One region of the Rhodococcus sp. Eu-32 genome, then DNA from elsewhere that is predicted to be linked to it. Evidence: riboswitches for the same ligand, from Rfam matches in the RefSeq annotation. Region 1 holds a riboswitch; each other region holds the start of a gene.

Region 1 (3,273 bases):
TGGCGGTTCGGTGTGTCCACCGTGGCCGTCGGGGTGAATGCCCTTCGCGAGTGCGGGGTCTGCGGCTGCGGCATCGAGAAACCGCGAAATCATCTCGGAAAGAGCGACATCGCGGCCTGGGCGTAGGCGCCGGCGTACCGCACGCGGGAGTGAGCGGGAAATGGAGGTGGTGCAGGGGATCAGCGCTGCGCTCAGAGGCCCGACCGGATGGATTCGGCCGCGTTTGATCGGGCGGTAGGCAATGGGTCGGTGGTCGGTCGAGTGGTGAGCTGTCTGTTCGGCGACATCTTCAGCTGCGCTAGGGTTTTCGTGGTCGGCGGCCGCGGTGTCATCGGGTTCGTCTGTACCGCAAGCATTCTCGCTTCCCGCACGCTCGCTGCCCGAATGTTCTTCCTGCGCCACCGCGGAGTCGACATCCTCGGCCGTGTCGTCTGCAGACTCGTCCGCCTTGTTGCCGTGTCCTTCTTCCGCGCGGATGTCCTCGATGAGTTCGGTGAGAATCATCTGCAGTCGGGAGTCGCCAGCGAGCCGTCGGGCTGTGTCGGGGTCGAGGATGGTGCCGTCGCTGAGGGTTGCGGGTCGGTCGGTGAGTCCGAGGAGGGTTTCGATGTCTACGGTGACTTGCAACAGGTGTGGACGTCGCTTGGAGTGATGCTCCTGCTGTCCGTTGACCGGGCATACGTCGGTTTCGCACATGCAGGCGATGAAGTCCTGGCGGTAGACGAGAGCCATGACGGCGTAGCCACGGAGTTGCTTCTTCGTTCGTGGGTCGCGGGAGCAGACGGTGCCTGCGAGTTCGTCGAGCACGGCGTTGATTTCGGCGCCCTCGAGACTGCTCATTCTGGCGCGGAGGGTGGCCATGCCGTCGTCGCCTCGAATGACGTCGGCGCGTCGTTCTTCGGATTCGACTTTCTTACGCGCTGCTGCGGCCTCGTCGGGGTCGTGTTCGATCCACAGGCTCCAGATGCGGTCGCGGAGGGGGCCGACGGTGGTGTGCAGTGCGGTGGCGAGGACGTCGTCCTCGATCGCGTGGACGGTATCGTCGGATGCCTTCTCGAGCACCAGGGCGATGGTGCGGACCCTAGGGTAGTCGATATCGCCTGCGGTGAAAGCGCCGTCGACTGCGGGCAGTCGCCAGGCGAGCTGTTCGCCGATGGTCATCATGTCGCTGGTGACGGTGCGCGACAAGGACAAGGCGACCGACGCCTCGCACTGGACGGTACGTTTGGCGAGTGCGATGTCGGGTTCGCCGTCGCCGGATTCGTGGATGTCGGCTTCGGTGCAGAAGCGGAGCTCGAACAGGGCGTGCAGGTTGTGGACCATCGTTGCGGCGGCGATGTTCTCGGCGCGGCGATTGCTGGCGAGCGTCGCCAACAGTTCCGACGCCTCCGCGTCGGCGGCACGACGGATCGCGTCCGCCTCGCCTGAATTATCAACGCCCCCCGGCATTCCCATGCCCACTACGATAATCGAACATGCGTTCGAATACAAGGGAGGCCGCCCACTACGTCGCCCGCGCAGGTTGCAGCGCACGCGCACGTTGCAACCTGCGCGCTTGCTGGAAGGTGCGCGGCCGGACGCGAACGGTCGAAACCCGCAAGAGTTCGAATCACCGTGATTCGAAGTCGAAGCTCAAGCGCCGCAATGCAATCGAAAACCGGAGACTTGACGGCTGTACTAGGTACCGAATACATTCCTGTCACCATCCAGAGCGACCAAGAGACCTGGCTCGTCGACGTCGCAGCAACCCCCTTCCTCACGGAAGGTGTGGGTGCTACCGCCAGGACCGATGGAGGACGAACATGAGTATGAGTAGCGCACTGTGTCAGCGACGGGCAATGCGGCGACGCCTGCACGTCGACCTGTGCCGCGTGGGCGCCTGTAGCTGTACCTGCAGATAGTCCCGCCACACACCACACCTCCACCAGAAAGCTTGTTTCGGTGACTCAATTGCAAGCTCGGCCCGCGTCGGCCGAACCGCAGATAGACGACGAAGACCTCGTCGTCGCCAAGAAGTGGCACCCGTGGCGCTGGGTCGTCAGCATCGCGGTCCTCGTGCTGGTCGCGCAGTTCCTCCACGGCCTCGCGACCAACCCGGGATGGGATTGGGGAACGTTCGCTCAGTACTTCACGGCGGCGTCCGTCATGTCCGCGCTGTGGCTGACCATTCAGCTGACGTTCTGGGGCACACTCATCGGGATCGCGATCGGCATCGCGCTCGCCGTGGCTCGCCTGTCGAACAACCCTGTGCTGCAGGTCATCTCCTGGTTCTACATCTGGGCGTTCAGGTCGATTCCTCTCATTGTGCAGTTGCTGTTCTGGTTCAACATCGCCTACCTGTACCAAACTCTCACGCTCGGAATTCCGTTCGGTCCCGCGTTCTTCGAGTTCGACGTGAACAACGTGATCAGCGGTTCGACGGCCGCCATCATCGGTCTCGCGCTGCACCAGGCTGCGTACTCGGCCGAGATCGTCAGGGCGGGCATCATCTCCGTCGACCAAGGCCAGTTGGAAGCGGCTGCTGCACTGGGCATTCCGAAGCGTCGCGAATTCTTCAAGATCGTCCTGCCACAAGCGATGAGAGGGATCCTCCCGAACGCCGCCAACGAGGTCATCAGCCTGTTCAAGGGCACCTCGATCGTGTCCGTCATGGCCATCGCCGAGCTGTTCTACCAGGTTCAGGTCATCTACGGCCGCAACGGGCGGGTCGTTCCGCTGCTCATGGTCGCGACCATCTGGTACATCATCCTCACGTCGATCCTGTCGGTCGTCCAGTTCTACGTAGAACGGCACTACGCCAAGGGTGCGGTGCGCACCATCCCTCTGACACCGGTCCAGAAGATACGCAAGCGGCTCGCCGAGATCACCCTCGCGCCTCGGGGAGCAACCCGATGACCGCCGCACCGGAGAACTCGAAGTACGCCGTCGAAGTCCGCGGCATACACAAGTCGTTCGGACCGCTCGAAGTGCTGAGGGGTGTCGACCTCGTCGTTCGCCCGGGCGAGGTCACCGTCATCATCGGCCCGTCCGGATCCGGTAAGTCCACGCTGCTGCGCACCCTCAACCACCTCGAAAAGGTGGATCAGGGCACGGTCAGGGTCGACGGCAATCTCGTCGGCTACCGCCGCAAGGGCAACAAACTGCACGAGCTCAGCAACAAGGACATCCTGAAGCAGCGTTCGCAAATCGGCTTCGTCTTCCAGAACTTCAATCTGTTCCCGCACCTCACCGTGCTCGAGAACGTGATCGAAGCACCGATCGCGGCGCAGAAGC
Region 2 (3,273 bases), on a different contig from region 1:
ACGGCGACGACGGCGAAAGCACTGCGCCATCCGAGGCTCTGGCCGAGCCACGTCGCCGCGGGCACGCCGACGACGTTCGCGATGGACAGTCCCATCATGACCATGGCTACGGCTTTCGCGCGCTTGCCGGGCTCCGCGAGATGCGCGGCCACGAGCGCGGCGATACCGAAGTACGCGCCGTGCGGGAGTCCGGCGACGAACCGCGATGCGACCAACTCGTGGAAGCTCGGCGCGAACACCGTGCCGAGGTTGCCGAGCGTGAACGCGGCCATCAGCAGGATGAGCAGAAGCCTTCGCGGAACACGTGCGGCCAGCGTGGCGATCGCAGGAGCTCCGACGACGACACCCAACGCGTACGCAGAGATCATGTGGCCGGCGGACGGCTCGGAAATTCCCATCGACGACGCGACGTCCGGCAGCAGACCCATCGATGCGAACTCGGTGGTTCCGATGCCGAAACCGCCGATCGACAACGCCACCATCGCGAGCCGTCTACTCGTGGAGTGCGGCCGCTTCTCGGTACTCAGGCCGTGAGACACCTTCGAACGCACGGCGCCGACATTCTTGGCGAGGGCGGAATCGGTGACAGACACAGCAGAACGACCTTGTCTCGAGAGGGGGAACGGAAGCATGAAGAAGGGACGGACCCTGGAGGGAACGTCCCTGCGATCCATTGTCGTCCCGCACGCAACGGATTTTCTTCCTGATCGGCGGTGATTGTGCTCACGAGACACTTATCCGCAGGTCACAGTGCACGATTTCGGAGTTCCGACGTCGCTATTCCTCCCGCCCGGGCGCACCGCTAGGATTCCAGCAGGTCATGAGCGCCAGCATCGAGCCCCGGCTTGCTGGCCGGCAACCCTCCAACCGCGGTGGGGTGCTCCGGGTGAAGACCTGGTTACTCGGTTGCAGAACGCAACCGAAGAACAAGCGCGGGTCCGCAGGACGGTCTCAGGCCGACTCGGCGGGCCCACTGACCGGGCACGACTGGCCAGACGGGCACGACTGGACCGCGAAGGCCCCCGAGGAGGTTTGCATGTGTTGTTGTCTCGATAGGCCCCGCCCGGCCCTCGCATGCGAGTGCCGTTTCGAATTCTGCACATCCTTCGAAGACGGAGTATTCACGACATGACCGAGAACAACCCCGACGTAGTCGACGCCGCAGGCGCCCCGATCGAGGATCCGACCGCGTCCTGGAGTTTCGAGACCAAGCAGATTCACGTCGGCCAGAGCGCCGACGGAGTCACCCGTGCGCGTGCTCTGCCGATCTACCAGACCACGTCGTACACGTTCGAGAACACCGACCACGCCGCCGCACTGTTCGGACTCGCCGAACCCGGCAACATCTACACCCGCATCATGAATCCGACGCAGGACGCCGTCGAGCAGCGCATCGCCGCGCTCGAAGGTGGCGTCGCCGCACTGCTGCTGTCGTCGGGACAGGCCGCCGAAACGCTCGCCATTCTCAACCTCGCCGAGGCAGGCGACCACATCGTCTCCAGTCCGCGACTGTACGGCGGCACGTACAACCTCTTCCACTACACACTGCCCAAGCTCGGCATCGAGGTCTCCTTCGTCGAGAACCCCGACGACCTCGAACAGTGGAAGGCCGCGATCAAGCCGAACACCAAGGCCTTCTACGGCGAGACCATCTCGAACCCGAAGAACGACATCTTCGACATTCCCGGTGTCGCCGAGGTTGCACACGCCAGCGGGATTCCGCTGATCGTCGACAACACGGTCGCCACCCCGTACCTCATCCAGCCGTTGACGTTGGGCGCCGACATCGTCGTGCACTCGGCGACGAAGTACCTGGGAGGCCACGGAACCGCGATCGCAGGCGTCATCGTCGACGGCGGCACGTTCGACTGGACGCAGGGCCGTCACCCGAATTTCACGACGCCCGATCCGAGCTACCACGGCGTCGTGTTCGCCGAACTCGGTGCGCCTGCCTACGCGCTCAAGGCTCGTGTGCAGCTGCTCCGCGACATCGGCGCGGCCGTGTCCCCGTTCAACGCCTTCCTCATCAGCCAGGGACTCGAAACGCTCAGCCTGCGTATCGAGCGCCACGTCGAGAACGCGCAGAAGGTCGCCGCGTTCCTCGAAGCACGCGAGGACGTCTCCAGCGTCGGCTATGCGGGTCTTCCGTCCTCACCGTGGTACGAGCGAGGACAGAAGCTGGCACCCAAGGGACAGGGCGCGATCGTGTCGTTCGAACTGACCGGCGGCGTGGACGCGGGCAAGAAGTTCGTCGACGCGCTGAGCCTCCACAGCCATGTCGCTAACATCGGGGACGTGCGTTCACTAGTCATCCATCCCGCGTCGACCACTCATTCGCAGTTGACTCCGGAGGAGCAGCTCGCCTCCGGCGTCACTCCCGGCCTGGTCAGGCTCGCAGTGGGCATCGAGGGAATCGACGACATTCTCGCCGATCTCGAACGCGGTTTCGCAGCGGCGGCGTCTTGACCATCAGCTCCGTGCACGACGCCCTGTCGGCCGCAGGATTTCCTGCGGCCGACGGGCGGCTCGGCCATGTCGACATAGGTGACCTCGAACTCGAAAGCGGCGCGACGCTGCGCGGTGTGACGATCGGGCTGCAGCGGTGGGGCACCATCTCGCCCGCTCGCGACAACGTGGTGCTCGTCGAGCACGCGCTGACCGGTGATTCGCACGTGTCCGGCCCTCCCGACGACGCCCACGCGCTGGCGGGGTGGTGGGACGGAATGATCGGCCCCGGCGCACCCGTCGACACCGACGAGTGGTGCGTCGTCGCCACCAATGTTCTCGGTGGGTGCGGCGGCACGACGGGTCCGTCGTCGATCGCACCGGACGGCAAGCCCTACGGCAGCCGATTCCCGGAGATCTCCATCCGCGATCAGGTCGCCGCCGAAGCTGCACTCGCGGATGCCCTGGGCATCGAGCGTTTCGCTGCCGTCGTCGGCGGCTCGATGGGCGGGATGCGCACGCTCGAATGGATCGTCGAATACCCCGAACGTGTTGCCGCCGCGCTGGTTCTGGCCGTCGGCGCTCGCGCGACGGCAGATCAGATCGGCACCCAGACCACACAGATCGCGGCCATCATGTCCGATCCCGACTGGCAGGGTGGTGACTACTACGGCACCGGCAAGGCTCCGCTCACCGGCCTCGGCATCGCACGCCGGATCGCCCACCTGACGTACCGCACGGAGAGCGAGCTCGATCTACGCTTCTCGAATTCGCCTCAGGCGGAAGAGGATCCGTGGAACGGCGGTCGCTACGCGATCGAAAGTTACC
Region 3 (3,273 bases), on a different contig from region 1:
GGCGTATTTCTCGGCGTCCTTCGCCGGGTCGAGGTAGCGCGCGAGGCCGACGCCGCCGATGACGAGCTCACCGACCTCGCCGACGGCAACCGGCTGGCCGGACGCGTCGACGACGGCGAGATCCCAGCCGTCGAGTGGCAGGCCGATACGGACCGGACCCTTGCCGTCCATGATCGACGCACACGCGACGACGGTGGCCTCGGTGGGCCCGTACGTGTTCCACACCTCGCGACCGTCGACGGCGAGGCGTTCGGCCAGCTCCGGCGGGCACGCCTCGCCGCCGAAAATCAACAGGCGGACGGCTTCGAGCGCCACAGCGGGCCACAGAGCTGCGAGCGTCGGGACGGTCGAGACGACCGAGATGTCACGGGAAACGAGCCACGGTCCGAGATCGAATCCACTGCGGACGAGCGAGCGAGGTGCGGGAACGAGACACGCGCCGTGACGCCACGCGAGCCACATCTCCTCGCAGGACGCGTCGAACGCCACCGACAGACCTGCCAGCACGCGGTCGCCCGGACCGAGGGGATCGTCCTGCATGAACATCCGCGCTTCGGCGTCGACGAATGCCGCGGCGTTGCGATGGCTGACGGCGACGCCCTTCGGCGTACCCGTCGAACCCGACGTGAAGATGACCCAGGCGTCGTCGTCGGGGCTCGGGATGGTCAGGGTGTCGGGCAGGGGAATGTCCTGCTTGTCGGCCGTACCTGCAGCGATGCCGCCCGCCGTCACGACCGCGGTCACCTTGGCCTCACCGAAGACAAGCTCGGCGCGCTCGTCGGGGTCGTCGGCGTCGACGGGCACGTACGCAGCACCGGCGTTCAGGATCGACAGAATCGCGACGTACAACGAGAACGAGCCCGATGGCATCCGGACGCCGACGCGGTCGCCGCGCCGAACTCCCGCCCTGGCCAGCCATTGCGCGCCCTCGTCGATGTCCTCGAGCAGCTCGCGGTAGGTGATCGACGTGCTTCCGTCGTCGATCGCCATGGCGTTGGGATGCTGTGACGCCGTCGACCGCAGGACGTCGATGAGGGTGCGCTCACGAGGAGCGCGATCTCCGCGCAGAAATTCGGCAGGTATGGCTGCAGACGCCTGCGTCTTCGTCGGTTCCGATCGTGATTCCACAGACAACCGGGTGTTCCTCTTCTCGAATCGTCAACGTGATTTGTGGGTCGTTATCTCATGTTGGGTTTGCCAGAAGGTGAACGGCTGCATGGTCGAGACACCGGGCGAAGTTTACTCGCGTGGTGCGGCTTCGCCCCGCGGGTTTCCTACCTGCCGGGTTGACAATGACGAGAGTCGTTTGCCATTCTCTGTTCAGGTCATGAGTACCAGCGCAAAGCCCCGGCTCGCTGGTCGGCAACCCTCCTCCGCGGTGGGGTGCTCCGGGTGACGACCTGGCCGACGCCGGAGAACCGGTGCGGCAAGCGCGGACTCGAACGCCGTATCGGCGTGGGTCCCCGAACGACAAGGGGATAATTGTCATGACTGCTGTTCTCGAGAAGACCTGTGCACCGTTCGCTGCGGTCAGCGGCGCGAACGTGCAGGTCCCGCTCGTCGACGGAACCACCTGCAGCTACGCGAACTTCGACTACGCGGCCAGTGCACCTGCGCTCGCCGAGGTGTCCGCGCGAATCGAGGAGCTGCTGCCGTTCTACTCCAGCGTGCACCGGGGTGCCGGATATGCATCGCGGGTCTCGACGGCCGCATACGAGAAGGCCCGGGTGACCGTCTCCGACTTCGTTGGAGCGCAACAGGATTCCGTCGTGATCTTCACGCGGAACACCACCGACTCGCTGAACCTTCTCGCCGGCTGTGTCCCGGGAGACACCGTCGTGCTCGACATCGAGCACCACGCGAACCTGTTGCCGTGGAACGGGCGTCGCGTCGTCGTCGCAGCGGACTCGGTTGCCGAGACGGTTGCGCGCATCGACGCGGAACTGCGGACGAAACCTGCTGCGCTGCTTGCCGTCACGGGAGCGTCGAACGTCACGGGCGAGGTGCTGCCCATCCGCGAACTCGCGACGCTCGCGCATCGGCACGGTGCTCGAATTCTCGTCGACGGTGCCCAGTTGGTGCCGCATCGCCGCGTGAATCTTGCCGACCTGGGCGTCGACTACCTCGCTTTCTCGGGCCACAAGCTGTACGCGCCGCACGGTGCGGGTGTCCTCGTCGGCAGGCGTGACTGGCTCGACGCCGGTGAGCCCTACCTTGCCGGTGGTGGTGCGGTGCGACACGTGACCACGACGTCGACGGACTGGGCTCCGTCGCCCGCGCGTCACGAGGCCGGGACCCCGAACGTGCTCGGCGTCGTCGCGCTCGCAGCCGCGTGCGAGGCGATCACGGCGTACGAGGCGGCAGGTGCCGTCGACCACGAGCGTCGTCTGTGCACGCGGCTACGCGACGGGTTGGCCGGAATCGACGGAATCCAGCTCTTGTCGGTGTGGAACGACGCTCCGGACAGTGTGGGCATCGTCACATTTGCACTCGACGGGTACGGCCCGGGCGAGATCGCCGCATACCTGTCCGCCGAACACGGAATCGGCGTGCGCGACGGCAAGTTCTGTGCCCACCCGTTGCTGCAACGGCTCGGTTACGCAGGCGGCGCCGTGCGGGCCAGCCTGGGGCTCGGTAGTTCCGATGCCGACGTCGACCGTCTCGTCGACGCCGTCGCGCAGCTGGCCTCGTCCGGCCCCTCGTGGGTCTACGAGGAGGACAACGGATGGTGGAACCCGGTGCCCGATCCGCGCCCGTTCCCGGCGATTGCCGACGGCGGCGCAGGCGTGGGATCCCCGTGCGCGAACGGAGAGGTTAGCATCGGGTCATGACAGCAAATGTCGTGTCGCAGGGCCGATTCTGGCGCGACAGGTACGTGGATCTGTGCCGCACGGCCTCCGGGTCTTGTAGGCGTTCGGGTAGGACCTAGGCAACCTTCCCCTGCTTCCACGACAGGACATCTCATGTCGAACACTTCACCCGTACGCGTCGCCGTCGATCATGCGGGCACCTGGACCGAAATCACCGACGCCGTTCCGACCGAGGCGGTCGCCCGCATCGTCGCCGCAGACCTTCGTGAGGGCCAACAGGCTCGCACGGCACTGCGCTCCGATGCAGTGGCCGCAGGCAAGGATGCCGACAGCGTCGCAGTCTTCCTCGACATCGAGTTCCACATCGCCGACGACGCCAGGACTGCGCGTCGTGAGTTCGCGGCGTTGGACGTGCCCGCCGTTCCCGGTTCGATCCGGTACGTCGGAACCGCTGCCGGTCTGG

What was found. Region 1 has a riboswitch for S-adenosylmethionine ahead of DK926_RS00400 (amino acid ABC transporter permease). Riboswitches for the same ligand answer to the same signal wherever they lie in the genome.
Region 2: linked by a shared signal. The riboswitch ahead of DK926_RS25955 (bifunctional o-acetylhomoserine/o-acetylserine sulfhydrylase) and the one ahead of DK926_RS00400 (amino acid ABC transporter permease) in region 1 are both predicted to bind S-adenosylmethionine.
Region 3: linked by a shared signal. The riboswitch ahead of DK926_RS20540 (aminotransferase class V-fold PLP-dependent enzyme) and the one ahead of DK926_RS00400 (amino acid ABC transporter permease) in region 1 are both predicted to bind S-adenosylmethionine.

Annotation. Positions count from the first base shown of each region.
Region 1 covers NZ_QGNK01000001.1:70,976-74,248, forward strand. The annotation lists gene DK926_RS00395 (HNH endonuclease signature motif containing protein) at 1-1,455, opposite strand, end outside; SAM riboswitch class I at 1,700-1,796, shown strand; gene DK926_RS00400 (amino acid ABC transporter permease) at 1,951-2,895, shown strand; gene DK926_RS00405 (amino acid ABC transporter ATP-binding protein) at 2,892-3,273, shown strand, end outside.
Region 2 covers NZ_QGNK01000038.1:9,717-12,989, forward strand. The annotation lists gene DK926_RS25950 (MFS transporter) at 1-593, opposite strand, end outside; SAM riboswitch class IV at 817-939, shown strand; gene DK926_RS25955 (bifunctional o-acetylhomoserine/o-acetylserine sulfhydrylase) at 1,129-2,466, shown strand; gene DK926_RS25960 (homoserine O-acetyltransferase) at 2,463-3,273, shown strand, end outside.
Region 3 covers NZ_QGNK01000019.1:25,189-28,461, forward strand. The annotation lists gene DK926_RS20535 (Pls/PosA family non-ribosomal peptide synthetase) at 1-1,134, opposite strand, end outside; SAM riboswitch class IV at 1,324-1,439, shown strand; gene DK926_RS20540 (aminotransferase class V-fold PLP-dependent enzyme) at 1,488-2,831, shown strand; gene DK926_RS20545 (hypothetical protein) at 2,964-3,273, shown strand, end outside.